3 regions of the Micromonospora sp. A202 genome follow, and region 1 is predicted to be linked to each of the others. Evidence: riboswitches for the same ligand, from Rfam matches in the RefSeq annotation. Region 1 holds a riboswitch; each other region holds the start of a gene.
What was found. Region 1 has a riboswitch for cyclic di-AMP ahead of FBZ33_RS08740 (C39 family peptidase). Riboswitches for the same ligand answer to the same signal wherever they lie in the genome.
Positions count from the first base shown of each region.

Region 1 (5,699 bases):
GGCCTGTCCGGGGTGCAGTTCTTCTTCATCCTGAGCGGTTTCGTGCTGGTCTGGTCGGCCCGCGTAGGCGACTCCCGGCGCACCTTCTGGCGGCGACGGGTCGCCAAGATCTATCCGAATCACCTGGTGCTGTGGGGGGTGGCGCTGCTGGTCGCCTGGTGGTTCGCCGACCCGGTCCTGCCGGCGGTCGCGCTGGAGAACCTGCTGTTGTTGCAGGCCTGGGATCCCCGACCGGGCTGGTTCTACAGCATCAACACCGTGAGCTGGTCGCTCTCCTGCGAGTTCTTCTTCTACCTCTGCCTGCCGTTGGCGCTGCCGCTGCTGCGCCGGGCCCGGCCGAAGCTGCTCTGGGTGCTGATCGTCGCGCTACCTCTGCTGATCCTCGCGCTCTGGCCGGCCCAGCACCTGGTGCCGGAGGCGAGCCGCTGGTGGTTCACGCAGATCTTCCCGCCCGTACGGTCGCTGGAGTTCTGGATGGGCGCGGTGGCGGCCGAGCTGATGCGCCGTGGCCTCTGGCGGGGCCCGGGGCTGACCGCAGCCAGCGTGATCTTCCTGGCCACCTGGGTGGCAGCGGCAGAATGGATTCGCGCCGAGCTGTGGACCACGCTGCTCGCGGTGGCGTATCTGCTGGTGATCACTGCCGCCGCGGACGCGGACGTCCGAGGTAAGCGTTCCCCGTGGCGGTCCCGACCGGTGGTCTGGCTCGGCGAGGTCTCCTTCGCCTTCTACCTGGTGCACGTGCTGGTGATGACGAGCGTGCTGCGCTGGAGCGGTGACTGGGGGACCGGCTTCCAGGGCTGGCGTGGCCCCGTCGCGGTGCTCGGCTTCCTACTGGTGAACCTGGTCCTCGCCGGGCTGCTGCACCGCTTCGTCGAGACCCCGATGATGCGCCGGCTCGCTCCACGCCGCCCGGCCCGCCAGGTGGCCGTCCCTCAGCAACGCACCGCCAGCATTGAAGTCAACGGCCGCGAAGACCGCACCGCCGATGGCGTCGGGACCCAGGCCCAGGCCGGCGAAGCCGCCGTCGGCGACGTCGAGCAGGCCAGCGGCCGATCGACGTACGCCGAGTCGCGCTGAGGCGTCCGCACTGGTCAGCGCGGTCGGCGCGGCGTACGCCGACACGCCCGTGGTCGATGCGCCCGGGCCGGCGTGACGGTAGCGTCGGGGCGTGCTTCCGGTCGCGTTCACCTGTCCCCTGTGGTGGGTGGCGCGCTGGGCGACACGGGTGCTGACCAGCCTCGCCGTCGTCGCGGCCCTGGCGCTTGGCGCAGGCCCGGCCTCGGCCGCCGCGCCAACGCCGACCGCCGCGCCAACGCCGACCGTGCACGCGGCCCCAGCGGTCGCTGAGGGAGCCGCCGAGAAGGCCTTCCCGGTCTGCTCAGTCGACTCGCACCCGGCCCTGCGCGGCCGGGGCGTCATCGTGGTGGCCGGAGTGCCGCTGGTGTGCGCGGCCGGGTCTGAACGGCTGCCCCTCGTGGATGGTCCGAGGAGCTGGGCGCCCCGGGCTCCACCCGGGCGCTGATCCACCGGGACGAGCGTCCCGTCGCCGCGCCCTGTCGATCCACCCGTCCCGCACCTCGCCGATCCGTGGCCCACCGTGGCCCGGTGGCCGGTGGGGCTCCCACCGCATTGTTCTCTCCCCGAGGTGCCGACCATGGAGACCGTCGTCTTCTACCAGTTCGTGACCGAGGTGCCGCAGGCCGCCGCCATCTGGTCAGCCCTGTTCCTGCTGGCACTGGGCGTACTCATCGTGCTGGCCGCCCGCCCCGAGCGGGACCGGCCAACGGACGACCCGGCCCCGGCGGCGCCTACCGCCCGGGAGTTGGCTGAGGCCGAGGCCGTCGACCTGCGCCGGTACGCCGAGGAAGTGGCCGTCGCCGCGGCCGGCGCGGGGCAGAACGCCCGGCGGCGACGGGCTTCCTGGCTGACCGCTCAGGAGCAGGTGGAGCGGGCCTGGGGCAGGTACGACGAGGCGGACGTGGCCGCGCGTCGCTTCGCGGGAGCCGGGGCGCTGCCCACCCCGCATACCCCCCGCACCCCCGCCGAGTACGCCTCCCGGGAGCGCTACCTGCATCGCGCGGCGGCGGCGGCGCACTGGCGGGGCGACCTGACCATGGCGCAGTTCGGCGACGTGTTCGGGCACCGGCACGGTTGGGATTCCCGGCGGCACCCGGTCGAGCAGGAGGTGCTGCTGAGCCGGGCGATCCGGGACGCGAGGCTGGCCGACTACCAGGCCGCAGCCACCCGGGAGCGGGCCGCCTGGCGGGACGCGGAACTGGCCGCCGAGTCGGCCCGCACTCTCGCCGAGGAGGCGTACGCGGCAGCGGCCCGGCGGCGGCCGAACCCGGTACCCGCCCGCCGGGCGGCTACCCGGGTGTTCCGTCCCGCCCTCGTGGCACGTTGGCGCCCGGCTCGCGCGGGTTGAGCCCGATCCGTTATGTGAGCCCGGTCATGTCTATGGCGAATCGGGCGTCGGGCACGATTGGCTCGATTGTCCCCGTGATTGTGGCCGCATTATCGGCGACCTGTCCGGTTGTCGCCCGTTGGCGTCACCGTAACCGCTTGTCCCATCGAGTCACGTCAGCGGCAATACGCGCAGAAATTGTCGCGCCGATTGGGGTTTACACAGGTGAACCCGGCTTGGCAGGGTGAGAGCCGGCCAGTACTGTCGTCCTGTCCGGTGCGGTAACCGATCGCAAGAGGCGACGCCGCGCCGACCCGCTCAATCGTGATGAACGAACCGGGGACCCATCAGTAAGTCCGGGGTGAATCCGCGAGCCATGGCCCGCGGTAGGGCGATCTTCCCGCCCGAATCCGTCAGCTAACCCGGTAGGCGGTGTCGGAAGGAGTTCCATCCTCGTGCAGCACCTTTCCACCCCTCGGTTGTTCCTTCGCCTCCACGGCGTAGCGGTGCCCCCGCTCATTCGTCCAGTGACGGTGAGCTGACCCCCCCGGGTCATCGCCTAACCGCCCGGCCGCGCCGGGCGTTCCCCTGAGCGGTTCACCATCCGCGGACCATCGTCCGCGCGCTGGCGCCTGCCCGGATGCCGGTCCGGCCCCGGTGTGCCGCTCTCCCCCCGATCCGTGGAGGACCCCGTGAAGCACACCCTGAAGCGTCAGCTCCGCCGCCTCACCACCGAGCGTCCGTACCAGATCGTTGCCGCCTCCGCCGCGGCCCTCGCCATCGCCACCACCACCGGCGCCCTGCTCACCACCGCCGACGACGCGCCGGCCGGCCAGCGCACCGCGACCACTGTCGCCGAGATGCGCAGCGACGTCGCCGCCTCCCGCGGCGAGGTGCGCGAGGCGTCCCCGTCGGCCAGTGCCGCGCCGACCACCGCAGCCCCGACCACCACCGCCGCGTCACCCACGGCCAAGGCCAGCAGCAATCCCGACCTGACCCGTAAGCCGGAGCGGCCGAAGCCGCCCGCGACGAAGGTGCTCGACTACGACTACGAGGCGCAGAACACGTACTACAACTGCGGCCCGGCAGCCACCCGTAACGCGCTCAGCGCCGCCGGCATCGACCGCACCCAGAACGAACTCGGCGCCGAGCTGGGCACCAGCGAGATGGGCACCAACTCGGCCCTGGACACCACTCGGGTGCTCAACGCCGAGGTGAAGGGCTCTCCGTACCGGACCCGGATGTTCGCCGGCGCGCCCAGCCCGGCCCAGATGGACCAGCTCCAGGCCGACGTCGTCAAGGCCATCACCGACGGCCGTGGCGTGGTCGCCAACGTCGTCGGTGACGCCACCGACACCAACGGCGGCTGGCACTCCTACGGTGGCGGTCACTACATCGCCGTCGTGGGTTACAAGGACAACGGCCGGACCGTGCGGATCGCCGACTCGGCGAACCCGGCCGACGCGTCGTACTGGATCACCACGATCGACCTGGCCAACTGGATCGCCAGCCGGGGCTACTCCGCCTGACCCAGGCACGTTGACCGCTTCGGGCGCCGTCCCCCACAAGGGCCGGCGCCCGCGGCGTCTTCACCGAGCGGTCAGGCCTGCGCCGCATCGACGACCCTCGTACCTGGTCGCGAACCGTGGGAGACTGCGGCCGTGGTGGATGAATCAGGTGGCCGGGCAGGCCGTGGGCCGATCCTGTTGCTGCTGCACGGGATGGGGGCGACCGGGGACGTCTGGCTGCCCTCGGCCCCACTGCTGGAGCAGCACTGGCCCGGGCGGTGGCTGGCACCGGACCTTGCCGGTCACGGCTGGTCGGCCCCGCTGCCGTCGTACTCCTTTGATGGGTTCGCCGAGCGGATCGCCCACGGCCTGGTCGCCGACGACCGGATCGTCGTGCTCGGGCACTCGCTGGGCGGGGTGGTCGGCCTGGCGTTGGCCGCCCGCGCCGCCGGGATGCCGGTGGACGCGGTGGTCGGGCTGGGCATCAAGGCGGTCTGGTCACCCGACGAGCTGACCCGCGCGGCCGAGCTCGCCGCGCGCCCGGTGAGCTGGTTCGCCAGTCGCACCGAGGCCGCCCGCCGCTACCTGCGCGTCTCCGGGTTGGTCGGCCTGGTCCCGCCGGATCATCCGGTGGTGGACGCCGGGTTGCGTCAGGTCGACGGCCGGTGGCGCCTCGCCATGGACTCGACAGCCTTCGGCGTCGGCGAGCCCGACCTGGTCCCGTTGCTGGCGGCGACCGACGTGCCGGTGGTGCTGGCCCGCGGGGAACACGACTCGCTGGTCACCGACGAGCAGCTCAAGGCGTACGGCGTACCGGTCGTCACGCTGCCCGGTCTCGGCCACAACGCACACGTGGAGGACCCGGCTGCCGTGCTGGCGCTGCTCGACCCGTACCGACGCGGGTGAGCTGGATGAAGCGGACGCGGTGGCTGGTCACCTGGCTCCGAGCATCCGGCGGACCCGGCCGGCGACGGCCTGCTTGACCCGCCCGCGCAGTGACCGCGCGTGGAGGGTATTGACCTCTGTCTGGAGCGTCCGGGTTTCGTCCCGCAGCCACTGGATGCGCGTCAGCAACTCCTCGGGAGAGTAGGAGGAGACCGGCCGGACCGCAGGTGGGTAGACGGTCTGGCGGACCTGCTCGTCGAAGCGGGTGGCGCTGTCTCCATCGGCGAACGAGAGGCCGAGGTCGTGCTTGGCGAGGAACGCGGTGATCCGCGCGAAGCGCTCCTTGTGGCCCTCGTTCAGGGCCGTGTAGTCGGCTTCCGCATAGAGTTGGGCAGCGTCAACGTCGGCCGGCGCATCGCGCAACAACCGGTGCGGGATGTCGAAGTATCGGGCCAGCTCCAGGGTGCGCGAGTCGTGCGCCAGCAGATAGCCGGGGATGCCCGAGATCAGCGCCGTGATGGTGCCGTGGATCCGGGTGCCGAAGGCGAAGTCGAACCCGGAGAGATAGTCCATCCAGGGCCACGGGTCCATGAACATCCGCACCTTGTCCTCGACGAAGAGCGGGTGCGAGGTGTGGATCGGCATGTCGGCGGTCTTGCCGCGCAGCTTCGGCGCGTCGCCGTAGAGCAGGGTGCCGAGGGTGTAGAGGTCCTGTGCCACGTAGCGCAGGTTCGGGTAGCGCTGGTGGTGGTGCAGGATGAGGGGGGCCAGCGCCTTGACGTACGGCGAGATGACGAACGCGAGCCGGTCGTCGATGCCCAGGGTCGCCTTCGTCTTCTCGATGCGCAGGCTGTCGCCGTGTAGGAACATCGACGGGCAGCCGATCTGCTCGACAGCCGAGA
Region 1 covers NZ_VFMP01000001.1:1,892,661-1,898,359, forward strand. The annotation lists gene FBZ33_RS08725 (acyltransferase) at 1-1,077, shown strand, start outside; gene FBZ33_RS08730 (hypothetical protein) at 1,169-1,522, shown strand; gene FBZ33_RS08735 (hypothetical protein) at 1,655-2,425, shown strand; cyclic di-AMP (ydaO/yuaA leader) riboswitch at 2,710-2,851, shown strand; gene FBZ33_RS08740 (C39 family peptidase) at 3,085-3,933, shown strand; gene FBZ33_RS08745 (alpha/beta fold hydrolase) at 4,066-4,818, shown strand; gene FBZ33_RS08750 (polysaccharide pyruvyl transferase family protein) at 4,846-5,699, opposite strand, start outside.

Region 2 (5,699 bases), 1.6 Mb from region 1:
TACCGTCGATCGTCGCCTGCACACCGCGGCCCGGCAGCGACCGGAACCCGGCGGCCGGGGCCGCGTGTCCGGCCGCCGCCACGATCGCCCGGGCCAACGGATGTTCACTGTCCGACTCGACACCCGCCGCGATCCGCAGCACCTCGTCCCGCCCGATGCCCGGCACCGTCACCACGTCGGTGACCGCGTGCTCGCCCCGGGTCAGCGTGCCGGTCTTGTCGAAGAGAACCGCGCCGACCGTCCGCATCCGCTCCAACGCCAACCGGTCCTTGACCAGGATTCCGGACCGCGCGGCCAACGCGGTGGAGAGCGCGACGACCAGGGGGATGGCCAGACCCAGTGCGTGCGGGCAGGCGATCACCAGGACGGTGACCGCACGCACCACCGCCTCGTCGGGCTGACCGAGCGCGGTCCAGACCAGCACGGTCAGCACGGCGGTGCCGGTGGCCACGTAGAACAGCGCCGCGGCGAAACGGTCGGCCAGCAGTTGGGTCCGCCCACCGGAAGCCTGGGCCTGCGCGACCATGCGCTGGATGCCGGCGAGTGCGGTCTGCTCACCCAGCGCCTCCACACCGACCCGGATCGCCGAGTCGGTGGCGACGGTGCCGGCCACCACCCGATCACCCGTCGACCGGGCGACCGGCCGCGACTCCCCGGTGATCATCGATTCATCCAGCTCGGCGCCGCCATCGATGATCCGCCCGTCGGCCGGCACCCGCCCGCCCGGGCGGACCAGCACCACGTCACCGACCCGCAGACCGGTCACCGGCACCGCCTCGACCCGGCCATCCGCCGCCACCCGCTCGGCCTCGTCCGGTAGCAGCGCGGCCAGCGCCACGAGCGCTCCCCGGGCCTGCCCGATGGCCTTCATCTCCTGCCAGTGCCCGAGCAGCATGATGGTGACCAGCGCGGCCAACTCCCACCAGAAGTCCAGGTCGAAGACGCCCAGGCTGGTCGCCAGGGACGCGGTGTACGCCACGGTGATCGCCATCGCGACCAGCAGCATCATCCCGGGCGCCCGGTCCCGCACCTCCCGGACCGCACCGATCAGGAACAGCCAGCCGCCCCACCAGAACACCGCCGAGCCGAGCACCGGACCCACCCAGGAGCGGCCGGGAACGTCCCAGCTCAGACCCAGCTGGTCCCAGACCAGGTGGCTGGCCAGGACCACCGGGATGGTGAGCGCCAGGCAGGCCCAGAAGCGACGACGGAACATCGCCGGATCGTGCCCGGCGTGCTTGTCGTGCCCGGCGTGCTTGTCGTGCCCGGCGTGCTTGTCGTGCCCCGCTTGCTGCGGGGGCGCGGCCGGGGTGGCGTGCCGCTCATGGCCGGGATCGGGCGGTGATTGAGCGGGCATGTCTCCAACATGCCTGGCCGGGGACCGGCACGCGAGCGGTTCAGCGGCGACACTCCGTCACGACCTGCGTCCCCGGACCGGGCTGGTTAGCATTCCCCACGATGACCCCCCGCATGCCGCTGCACGAACGGGCACCGGCGCCGCCACCCGGTGGCGTCGCTCCTGGCCGCCCGGGCCGGGCACTGACCATCCGTGATCGGGTGGTCGCCGGTCAGCGATCCGCCGCGTCTCCCGCCGCGATTCCGCAGTGCGGATGAACCGACCGGCCCACTGACACGTACCCCGCACCGGATCGTTGGGAGTCTCGCCTTGGGTTCCGACCACACCCGCCCCGCTCCGTCCGCCCCGCCCCGGGTCCGGCGGATCCTCATCATGACGGTGGTGCCCCTCTTCGTCGCCACCGTGCTCGCAGCACTGCTGCTCTGGCCGCGCGGTGGGGCATCGGAGACCGACGGCGGGGCGGATGTGCCGCGCTTCCCCGGCACGGTGACCCGGGTGGTGACCGAACCATGCCCGCCGACGCCGTCGAGCCCGGAGGGCACACCACGCGTCGGCGGCGGCCCGTGCGGCACTGTCGACGTCCGGGTGGACGACGGGCCGTCCGCCGGCCAGCAGGTGCAGACACCGGTGCCCGACGGGCCGGGCGCACCCCGGGTCGCGGTCGGCGACGAGGTCATCCTGGTCGAGCTGACCGATCCCACCGATCCCAGCACCAGCAACTGGAACATCGCCGAGCACCAGCGCGGCACCCCGATGCTGTGGTTGGCGGTGGTCTTCGCCGCGGCGATCGTCGCGTTCGGTCGGTGGCGGGGTCTGGCCGCGCTCGCCGGGTTGGCGGCCAGCTTCGCCATCCTGCTCACCTTCGTGCTGCCGGGCATCGGCGCCGGCAAGTCACCTCTGCTGGTGGCGGTGGTGGGTGCCGCCCTGATCATGTTCGTGGTGCTCTACCTGACGCACGGGGTCACCGCACAGACCTCGGTCGCGGTGCTCGGCACCCTGGGCAGCCTGGTGCTGACCGGCGTGCTCGCCACCATCGCGACGGCGGCAACCCACCTCACCGGCTTCGGCAGCGAGGACGCCACCACGCTGTCGATGTTCCAGGGCGACGTGGACCTGCACGGTCTGCTGCTCGCCGGAATCATCATCGGCTCGCTCGGGGTGCTCGACGACGTGACGGTCACCCAGGCGGCCACCGTCACCGAGTTGGCGCACGCCAACCCCGGCCTGACCCGGTTGCAGCTCTACCGCGCCGCGACCCGCGTCGGCCGCGCGCACATCGCCTCCACTGTCAACACCATCGTGCTGGCGTACGCGGGCGCGTCGCTGCCCCTGCTGCTCCTGCTCACCGCCGACGCGCGGCCGATCGGGCAGATCCTCACCAGCGAGTTCCTCGCGCAGGAGATCGTCCGCAGCGCTGTCGCCACCCTCGGCCTGATCGCCGCCGTGCCACTGACAACCGGGCTGGCCGCAGTGGTGACCGCGGCCGGGCGTGCGGACGCCACACCGTCCACCGACGCTTCCGCCCCGCGACCTCAGCCGGACCGGGCGGAGGCACTGGCCGCACTCATCTCACCGCGAGCGGGTCGCCCCGACGAGCCGGATCCGACGCGGACCCCACCCCCATCCACCGCCACCGACGGGTGGCCGGAGTCGAACAGGAGCACGGATACGGCATGGTGACACTCCTCAGCGTGACCAGATCGGGCGTCCACCCTGAGAACCACGTCACTGGTCACTCAACGCTATGGCGAAATGACGCTTTTGGTCGGCATCCAGGCGTAGCTCACACGGCCGACTCTCGGGTAACCTCGCTGCCGGTTACCGATGAAGGCGCGAAGCGGCGCCTGCGGTGCCACCGCCCAATCGCCAACCGGCGAATCGGGGACCCAGGTACGTGGGGTGAATCCGCGTCAGCGGTAGGGGCCACTTCCGCCCCGAACCCGTCAGCTAACCCGGTCGGCGGTCGACGGAAGGGAACATTGTGACGGCACCCCTACGCCGCTGGTTGACACCCGTGGTGGCCGTGATCGCCGCATTGACCGTGCTCGCCGGGCCCCTCCCGGCCCACGCCGCCCCGACGACCCCCACACCGTCCGGGCACGAGGAGGACGGCGAGCCGCAACTGCTGACCGACGTCATCGAGCAGGCCAACCGCGACTACTCCGCCGCCAAGTCCCAACTGGACAAGTCCAAGAAGCGGCAGTTGGAACTTGCGCTGGAGGTCGACCGGGCAAAGGCCGACCTGGACGCGCTGACCCCACAGGTCGGGCTGATCGCCGCCCAGTCGTACCGGACCGGCCGGATCGGCGCGCTCGCGATGCTGCTGGAGAGCAAGGCCCCCGACGCCTTCGTCCAGCGTGCCGCGGTGCTCGACGAGATGAACATGGTCAACGAGAAGAAGCTCGCCGAGGTCAACACGGCGAAGGCCCGCGCCGAGCAGGCCAAGCTGGCCCTCGACGCGGAGGTCCGCGAGCAGCAGAAGCAGACCGCCCTGATGGCGAAGCGGAAGAGCGAGGCGGACAAGGCGCTCTCCCTCGTCGGCGGCAAGGGCTTCACCGGCGGCCTGGTGGACGCCACCTCGAAGGTGGCCAAGATCGGCCCGGGTCGCACCGCCGACGGTGACTGGAAGCCGCAGTCGTGCAGCGAGAACGACCCGACCACGTCCGGTTGCGTCACGCCCCGCACCCTGCACGCGTACAAGGAGGTCAAGGCGGCCGGCTACAACCGGTTTGTCGGCTGCTACCGATCCGGTGGGCCGTGGGAGCATCCGAAGGGCCGCGCCTGCGACTGGTCGCTGCAGAAGAGCGGCTTCGCCCCGTGGCACAACGATGACACCCGGAGGTACGGCAACAACGTCGCCGCCTTCCTCATCCGTAACGCCGACCGGCTGGGCATCTACTACGTGATCTGGAACCGGCAGATCTGGTTCCCGGCGACCGGCTGGAGTTCGTACAGCGGGCCGTCGAACCACACCGACCACGTCCACATGTCGCTGCTCTGACCCGCTGAACCCTCGCCGAGGGCCGTTCCGCGTCGCGCGGGGCGGCCCTCGTCGCGTCAGCGTCAGGCGGCGGCGGGCGCGGCCGGGTCGAGGGGCCCGGCCTCCTCGCCGAGCGTCGCGAAGCAGGCCGGCACGGCGGCCACCGGGCTGACCGCTCCGGCGGCGAGCCGGTACGACACACCCACCACCGCGCACCGCCCCTGCGCCACCTCGTCGGCCAGCACCGGCGACTGCCCGAGCAGCGTCTCGACCGTCTGTGCGATGTGGATGTCGACGATGCCGTCGATGTCCTGCACACCCTCGGTCTCGGCCCGGCGCAGGCTGGGCAGCACCGCGTCGACCACCGCCCGCAGGTGCCCCTGGGGTTGGGTGCCGGTCGTGGCGACCTCCCGGGCCGCCTGTACCGCACCGCACGAGTCGTGCCCGAGCACCACCACCAGCGGGGTGCCCAGCACGGTCACCGCGTACTCCACGCTGCCGAGCACCTCGGGGCCGGCGGTGTGGCCGGCGGTGCGGACCACGAACAGGTCGCCCAGCCCGCGGTCGAAGATGATCTCAGCGGCCAGGCGGGAGTCGGAGCAGCCGACGATCACCGCGAACGGGTGCTGCCCGTCGGCCACCGCGGCCCGGTGCCCGGCGTCCTGGTTGGGGTGGCGGGGGGCGCCGCCGACGAAGCGCCGGTTGCCGGCGATCAACTCGGCGTACGCGCGGGCCGGCTCGCTCGGCGCCGGGGCGCGGTCGGTGGTCCGCTGCGGGCCCGGCTGTCCGCCGGGCGTTCCGGAATGACTCATCCCCGCACCTCGTCTCGACGCATCTGACCTGGTCAACCGGCTCTTGAGCCGGGCCGGCGGCGGGCGCTGGCTCGGCTTTTACGGTCACACGCACCGTAAGATGCGTCAAGGTATACGTGATATGGATTTCATACGTTGACTTCAGCCCGCCCCTGGGTAACGCACCCCGGGCAGGGCCGACCAGACTCCCCGAGGGCAGGGTCGGCATCCGGAGAGGCGGTCACACGATGACGAAGACGGCGGCGGGCGACACCGGTGGTGGGCGGAACTGGACATTCCTCACCAACCACGGGCACGTTCTGCTGGCCATCGCCCGCGACCCCACCGCCCGGTTGCGGGATGTCGCCGCCGAGGTCGGCGTGACCGAACGTGCCGCGCAGGCGATCGTCGCCGACCTGGAGGCGGGCGGATACCTGCACCGCACCCGCGTCGGGCGGCGCAACGAGTACACCCTCAACCCGTCCGGCCGGTTCCGTCATCCCGCCGAGGCCGACCGCCAGGTCGGTGCCCTGCTCGCGCTGTTCGCCGATCCGTCCACCGCGGAGGTCGG
Region 2 covers NZ_VFMP01000001.1:263,760-269,458, reverse strand. The annotation lists gene FBZ33_RS01270 (copper-translocating P-type ATPase) at 1-1,357, opposite strand, end outside; gene FBZ33_RS01265 (YibE/F family protein) at 1,667-3,037, shown strand; cyclic di-AMP (ydaO/yuaA leader) riboswitch at 3,204-3,334, shown strand; gene FBZ33_RS01260 (hypothetical protein) at 3,339-4,358, shown strand; gene FBZ33_RS01255 (carbonic anhydrase) at 4,421-5,149, opposite strand; gene FBZ33_RS01250 (MarR family winged helix-turn-helix transcriptional regulator) at 5,377-5,699, shown strand, end outside.
Region 2: it holds a riboswitch for cyclic di-AMP, as region 1 does, so the genes downstream of both, FBZ33_RS01260 (hypothetical protein) here and FBZ33_RS08740 (C39 family peptidase) in region 1, are expected to answer to the same signal.

Region 3 (5,699 bases), 810 kb from region 1:
CCCGCGTTCCCGGGCGGCCAGCATGAAGCTCCAGAACGCCGGGATGACCGAACCCCAGGCCCCGGCCTGCCCGCGCACGCTGGCCAGCTCGGCGCGGGACTCGACCCGCAGGCAGGGGATGAGCAGCAGCGGCACCTCGTGCAGGTGGTCCGCCAGGTGTTGCAGGCTGCCGGCGATCCGGCCCCACTGCTCGGAGGCGAAGTCCATCCGGCTGAAGGCCGGCCCGGTGCCGCCCGACGCGGGTGGCGATGCCATCAGCCCGAGTCGCCACAGTCGGGCGACGGCGGCCCGGGTCTGCGGATCCTCGACGAAGATGAAGTCCCAGCGTTGCCTGTTGCGGCCGCTGGGGGCCTGAAGCGCGATGCGCAGGCAGTCCTCGATCACGTCACGGGGGACCGGGCGTCCCAGGTCGAGACGCTTGCGGACGGCGCGGGTCGTGCTCAGGACCTCGTCGGCGGACAGGCCCAGTGTGCGCGGCCCGCTCTGCCCGGCCGGTTTGGTGTCGCTCATGCGGGAACTCCCACTCGTTCTGTCAGCTCGAGGTTGGCGATGACCGCGGGAAGGAGCCCGGGAAACCGGTCATTGATGTCGTCCGCACGCAGTTCGTGTCTCCGGAAGCTGCCGTTGGGCGTGACACGGAGGACGCCGGCTGCCCGCAGCACCTTCAGGTGATGCGACAGCGTGGACATGCTCACCTCGGACAACGCGTCGAACTTCCCGCAGACGACCCCACCGGCCTGCGCCAACTGTCGTACGACACTCAGGCGCACCGGGTCGGCGAGGGCGCCGAGCACGGTGGCGAGGTCGACCGAGGCGAGATCGGGATGATGCAGGGCTCTCATGGACGCCATGCTAGCTTTGGTTTCGTGATTTCGAAAATCTTCCAAATGAAGAGCGGAGCACGGTCATGCCGGTCGAAACAGTGATCTTCAGCGGGGAGGGCCGGCACGCCGATCCCTGGCACCCGTTGGCCGAGACCAGCGCGGCGATCGCCCAGCTCGTCGGCGACGCGGGCCCGGTGGCGATCGTGACCACCGTCGACCAACTCGCGGCCGCACTCGACGGTGCCCGCCTCCTGGTAGTGAACGCCAGCGCCGACCGCACGACCCCGATCCCGCAGGACGAGGAGTTCGGCCGCGTCCTCGACGCCTTCCTGGCCCGTGGCGGCAGCCTGCTCGCCACGCACAGCGCGACGATCGCGTTTCCCCAGCTCGCGACCTGGCGGTCCACGGTCGGCGCCGCCTGGGACCACGGTCGGACCTTCCACCCGCCGATCGGAACCAGCCTCATCCGACGCACCGACATCGAGCACCCGATCACTACCGGTCTCGTGGACTTCGAGGTGCACGACGAGCGCTACACCGACCTGGAGTTGCTCGACGGCGTCGACGTCGAGACTCTCTACGTCCACGACGAGGGCGGCGACACCCACCCGCTCGTCTGGGCGCGCACGGCCGGGAGCAGCCGGATCGTCTACAACGCACTCGGTCACGACGCCCGGTCGTACGAGTCGCCGGGGCACGTCGAGCTGCTGCGGCGCATCGTGCTCTGGCTCCGTCACCGCATCTGATCCGCAACGGTCCACGGTGGTCACTGCACACCGACCGGCCGCCCGCAACCGCTGCGGGTGACGCCCCGCGTGCCCCGGTGAAGAACTTCACAGGGGTTGGGCGATCGTCACCGACCGTGCCTAACGTCGGTCGGGTTCGCCACTGCGGACACCACGGCCGGCAACGCCAAATCCTGCCCCCGGTCGGTGGAACCCAGTCACCCGGGCAGGAGCGGGGGACCCAAACGTTCCTCGGTGCACGTCACCTCGGGGTGAAGCCGCGATCGTGCGGCCGGGCTCCTCGGCCCGAACCCGACAGCTCACCTCGCCGGCGTGGAGGAAGTTCACATGACGTCTGTCTACACGCCCCGTCACCGACGGGTCACCACCCGCCGTCTCGCCGTCGGCACCCTGGCCGTCGGTGCGGTCACCGGTGCTGTGGCCCTCTTCGGCCCGGCCGCCCCCGCGCAGGCCGCGGTCAACTGGGACGCGATCGCCAAGTGCGAGTCCGGCGGTAACTGGAAGATCAACACCGGCAACGGCTACTACGGTGGCCTGCAGTTCTCCCAGAGCACCTGGGCCGGCTACGGCGGCAAGAAGTACGCCGCCCGCGCCGACCTGGCCAGCCGCGGCGAGCAGATCGCCATCGCCGAGAAGGTGCTCGACGGGCAGGGCATCGGCGCGTGGCCGACCTGCGGCAAAAAGGGCGGTTCGTCCGGCGGCTCCGCCACGAAGCCGTCGACGAAGTCCACGCAGAAGCCCACCGCGAAGTCCACGGCGAAGCCCACCGAGCAGCAGGAGCGGCCCTCGCGGCGGGAGCAGCCGGCGACCCGCAACCACGAGCGCACCGCGCCGACCACGGGCGGCCAGACGTACCTGGTCAAGCCGGGCGACACCCTGTCGGAGATCGCCGACAGCCACCGGGTGGCCGGCGGTTGGCAGGCGCTCTACGAGCACAACCAGCAGCTGATCGGGGCCGACCCGGGCCTGATCTTCCCGGGTCAGCGGCTCAGCCTCTGACGGTCTTCCCGGGTCAGCGGCTCAGCCTCTGAGGGATGACACACGAACGCTCGGCCGGGTCACCGGCCGAGCGTTCGTACGTGTGGTGCGGATCAGCCCGAGCGCCCGTACCCCGGGGGGAAGCCGTCACGCCGCGGAGGCGGATGCCTTCGACCCTCGGTGCGACGCGACCGGGCCGGCGTTCCAGCCCCAGCGGGGCGCCGGTGCGCTGCCCTCCCCGGACCAGCCCGTGCCGCCCTCCTCGTTGTCGCCGCCGTCGATGGTCACCTCGCCCGGGGCGGGTGTGCTGCGGGCCAGTCGCATCGACTGCTCCGCGCCGGCGCGGGCCGCGCACGGCCAGGACTGCCCGGCGCACTGAAGGTTGCGGCACCGACCCTCGTCGTCCGGCTCGTGGGCGCTCAGCACGTCGATCGCCAGTTGCCAGAGCAGCGGGTCTGTCACGTCGTGCGGCCGCTCGGCAGTGCGACTCGGCCGGTTGCTGGTGTCGTCGTCGGACATTGTGGGTCCCCCCTTGTCAGGCTGTACCCCACAAGGGTCACCCGTCAGCCGCCGGTTAAACCGCCGACCTGCTGTGATGTGTCTCCGGTCGCAGCGTTCGCCGGGACGCCGCACGCAGATCGGTCAATCCGGCAGCAGCGGCATCTCGACGCCCGGCTCCCGGCCGAGCAGGACCGCTCGGGTCAGCGCCGTTGAGCCGAACCGGTCACGGACCGCGTCCACCGCAGCGTCCAACTCCGCGCCCGGATCGCGGTGAAACGGCAGCTCCGGTTGCACGGGGTTGTCGTCCAGGTTGCCCACTGAGACACCGATCAGGGTGACACCACGACGATCGATCTCGGTCAGCGCGGCTCGCAGCAACGCGCGCGCGGCGGCGAGCAGCGGCGTCGTGTCGGCGGTCGCCTTGCCGATGGTGTGCGAGCGAGTGGCCCGGGTGTAGTCGCCGAAGCGCAGCCGCAACACCACGGTGCGACCGGAGCGCCCAGCCGCCCGCATGCGGCGGCTGACCCGGTCGACCAGGCCGGCGAGGATGGCATCCAGCTCCGCCGGGGCATGCGGCGTGCGGCTCAGCGCATGCTGCGCGCCCATCGAACCGCGTCGACGGCCGACCTGCACCGAGCGAGGATCGCGGTTGTGCGCCAGAGCGTGCAGGTGCCGGCCGGCGCCCGAGCCGAGCAGCGACACCAGGGCGGCCTCACCGAGCCGGGCCACCTCACCGACCGTACGGATCCGGCGTTCCCGCAGCTTCGCTGAGGTGACCGGCCCGACGCCCCACAACCGCTCGACCGGCAGTGGGTGCAGGAACGCCAACTCGGCGTCCGGTGCGACCACCAGCAGACCGTCCGGCTTCGCCACCCCGCTGGCCACCTTCGCCAGGAACTTCGTGCGGGCCACACCCACCGTGATCGGCAGGTGGACCCGTTCACGAACCTCCCGGCGCAGCCGCTCGGCGATCTCGGCCGGCGACCCGACCAGCCGCCACAGGCCACCGACGTCCAGGAACGCCTCGTCGATGGAGAGCCCCTCGACCAGTGGCGTGGTCTGCCGGAAGATCTCGAAGACCGCCCGGCTCGCCGCCGTGTACGCCGACATCCGGGGCGGCACCACGATCGCGTCCGGACAGAGGCGGCGCGCCTGCTGACCACCCATCGCGCTGCGTACGCCTCGCGCCTTCGCCTCGTAACTGGCCGCGAGGACCACGCCGCCCCCGACGATCACCGGCCGCCCCCGCAGGCGCGGGTCGTCACGCTGCTCGACCGACGCGTAGAAGGCGTCCAGGTCGGCGTGCAGGATGCTGGCGCCGGGCGACACGTACACATGTTCGCATGGCGGGTGGCCATCTCTGCAATGAGCTGGGCGAACGTCCGATCAGTCGAGGCAGAACTCGTTGCCCTCCGGGTCGGCCATGACGAGGTGACCGGCGCCCAGTGGGGGAGCGGGCTCGTGGCGACTGAGTCGGGTGGCGCCGTATGCGGCGAGTCGTTCCGCCTCCGCCTCCAGCGCCGCCATCCGCTCGTCACCCGTGAGCCCGGGAGCGGCCCGCACATCGAGGTGTACGCGATTCTTCACCTGCTTGGGCTCGGGCACCCGCTGGAAGAACAGGCGCGGTCGCACACCCTCGGGGTCGACCACCGCTGAGGCGTCGTTGCGGTTCTCCGGCGGGACCCCCATCGCGTCCAGCGCCTGCTCCCACGACTCGAAGTTTCCGGGCGGTCCCTGCAACTGGTAGCCGAGGGCCTCGGCCCAGAACTCGGCCAACCCGGCGGGGTCGGCGCAGTCGAAGGTGATCTGGACGTCGCGGGCCATGTCAGCTCCCTGTCTCGTGATCTGGTCGGTCATGATCCCAGCCTCTCGTGAATAGCGGACAGGATCGTTCCGCGATCCGTGCGACGATCGGCGCGTGACCGTCGAGGCAACGACCGAGCGGGTGCTGCGGTTGCTGGCGCTGCTCCAGCGGCGACCATCCTGGACGGCCGCCGACCTCGCCGCTGAGCTGGGCGTCACCGACCGCTGCGTCCGCCGCGACGTGCAACGACTGCGCACACTCGGCTATCCCGTGCAGGCGGTGTCGGGCGTCGGCGGTGGCTACCAGCTCGGCGCGGGCACCCGGCTGCCGCCGTTGCTCCTCGACGACGAGGAGGCCATCGCGACGGCGGTCTCCCTGCGCCTCGCCTCGGGCGGCACGATCGCCGGAGCGGGCGAGGCGGCCCTGCGGGCGCTCGCGAAGCTCGACCAGGTGATGCCGTCGCGGTTGCGTGCCGAGGTGCGGGCGGTGCACGGCGCCACGGAGACGCTCCTGGGCCCCGTGGCCGAGATCGACGCGGAGCTGCTGGTGACCCTGGCGCGGGCCTGTCGCGACGCGCTGCGGGTCCGCTTCACCTACGCCGGCCGCGACGGTGGGGACCGCGAACGGACGGTGGAACCGATCCGGATGGTCACCACAGGTCGCCGCTGGTATCTGATGGCCTGGGACGTCGACCGCGACGACTGGCGTACGTTCCGGCTCGACCGGATGGGCGCGGCGACCGCGACGACCTGGCGCTTCCGAGCGCGCGAGCATCCGGATCCGGTCGCCTACGTGCAGCGGTCGGTGACCGAGGCGCCGTACCGGTATCTCGCCCGCGTGCGGGTG
Region 3 covers NZ_VFMP01000001.1:2,706,858-2,712,556, forward strand. The annotation lists gene FBZ33_RS12465 (nitroreductase family protein) at 1-510, opposite strand, end outside; gene FBZ33_RS12470 (helix-turn-helix transcriptional regulator) at 507-842, opposite strand; gene FBZ33_RS12475 (ThuA domain-containing protein) at 908-1,570, shown strand; cyclic di-AMP (ydaO/yuaA leader) riboswitch at 1,725-1,897, shown strand; gene FBZ33_RS12480 (transglycosylase family protein) at 1,898-2,569, shown strand; gene FBZ33_RS12485 (hypothetical protein) at 2,696-3,067, opposite strand; gene dinB (DNA polymerase IV) at 3,191-4,378, opposite strand; gene FBZ33_RS12495 (VOC family protein) at 4,436-4,873, opposite strand; gene FBZ33_RS12500 (YafY family protein) at 4,968-5,699, shown strand, end outside.
Region 3: it holds a riboswitch for cyclic di-AMP, as region 1 does, so the genes downstream of both, FBZ33_RS12480 (transglycosylase family protein) here and FBZ33_RS08740 (C39 family peptidase) in region 1, are expected to answer to the same signal.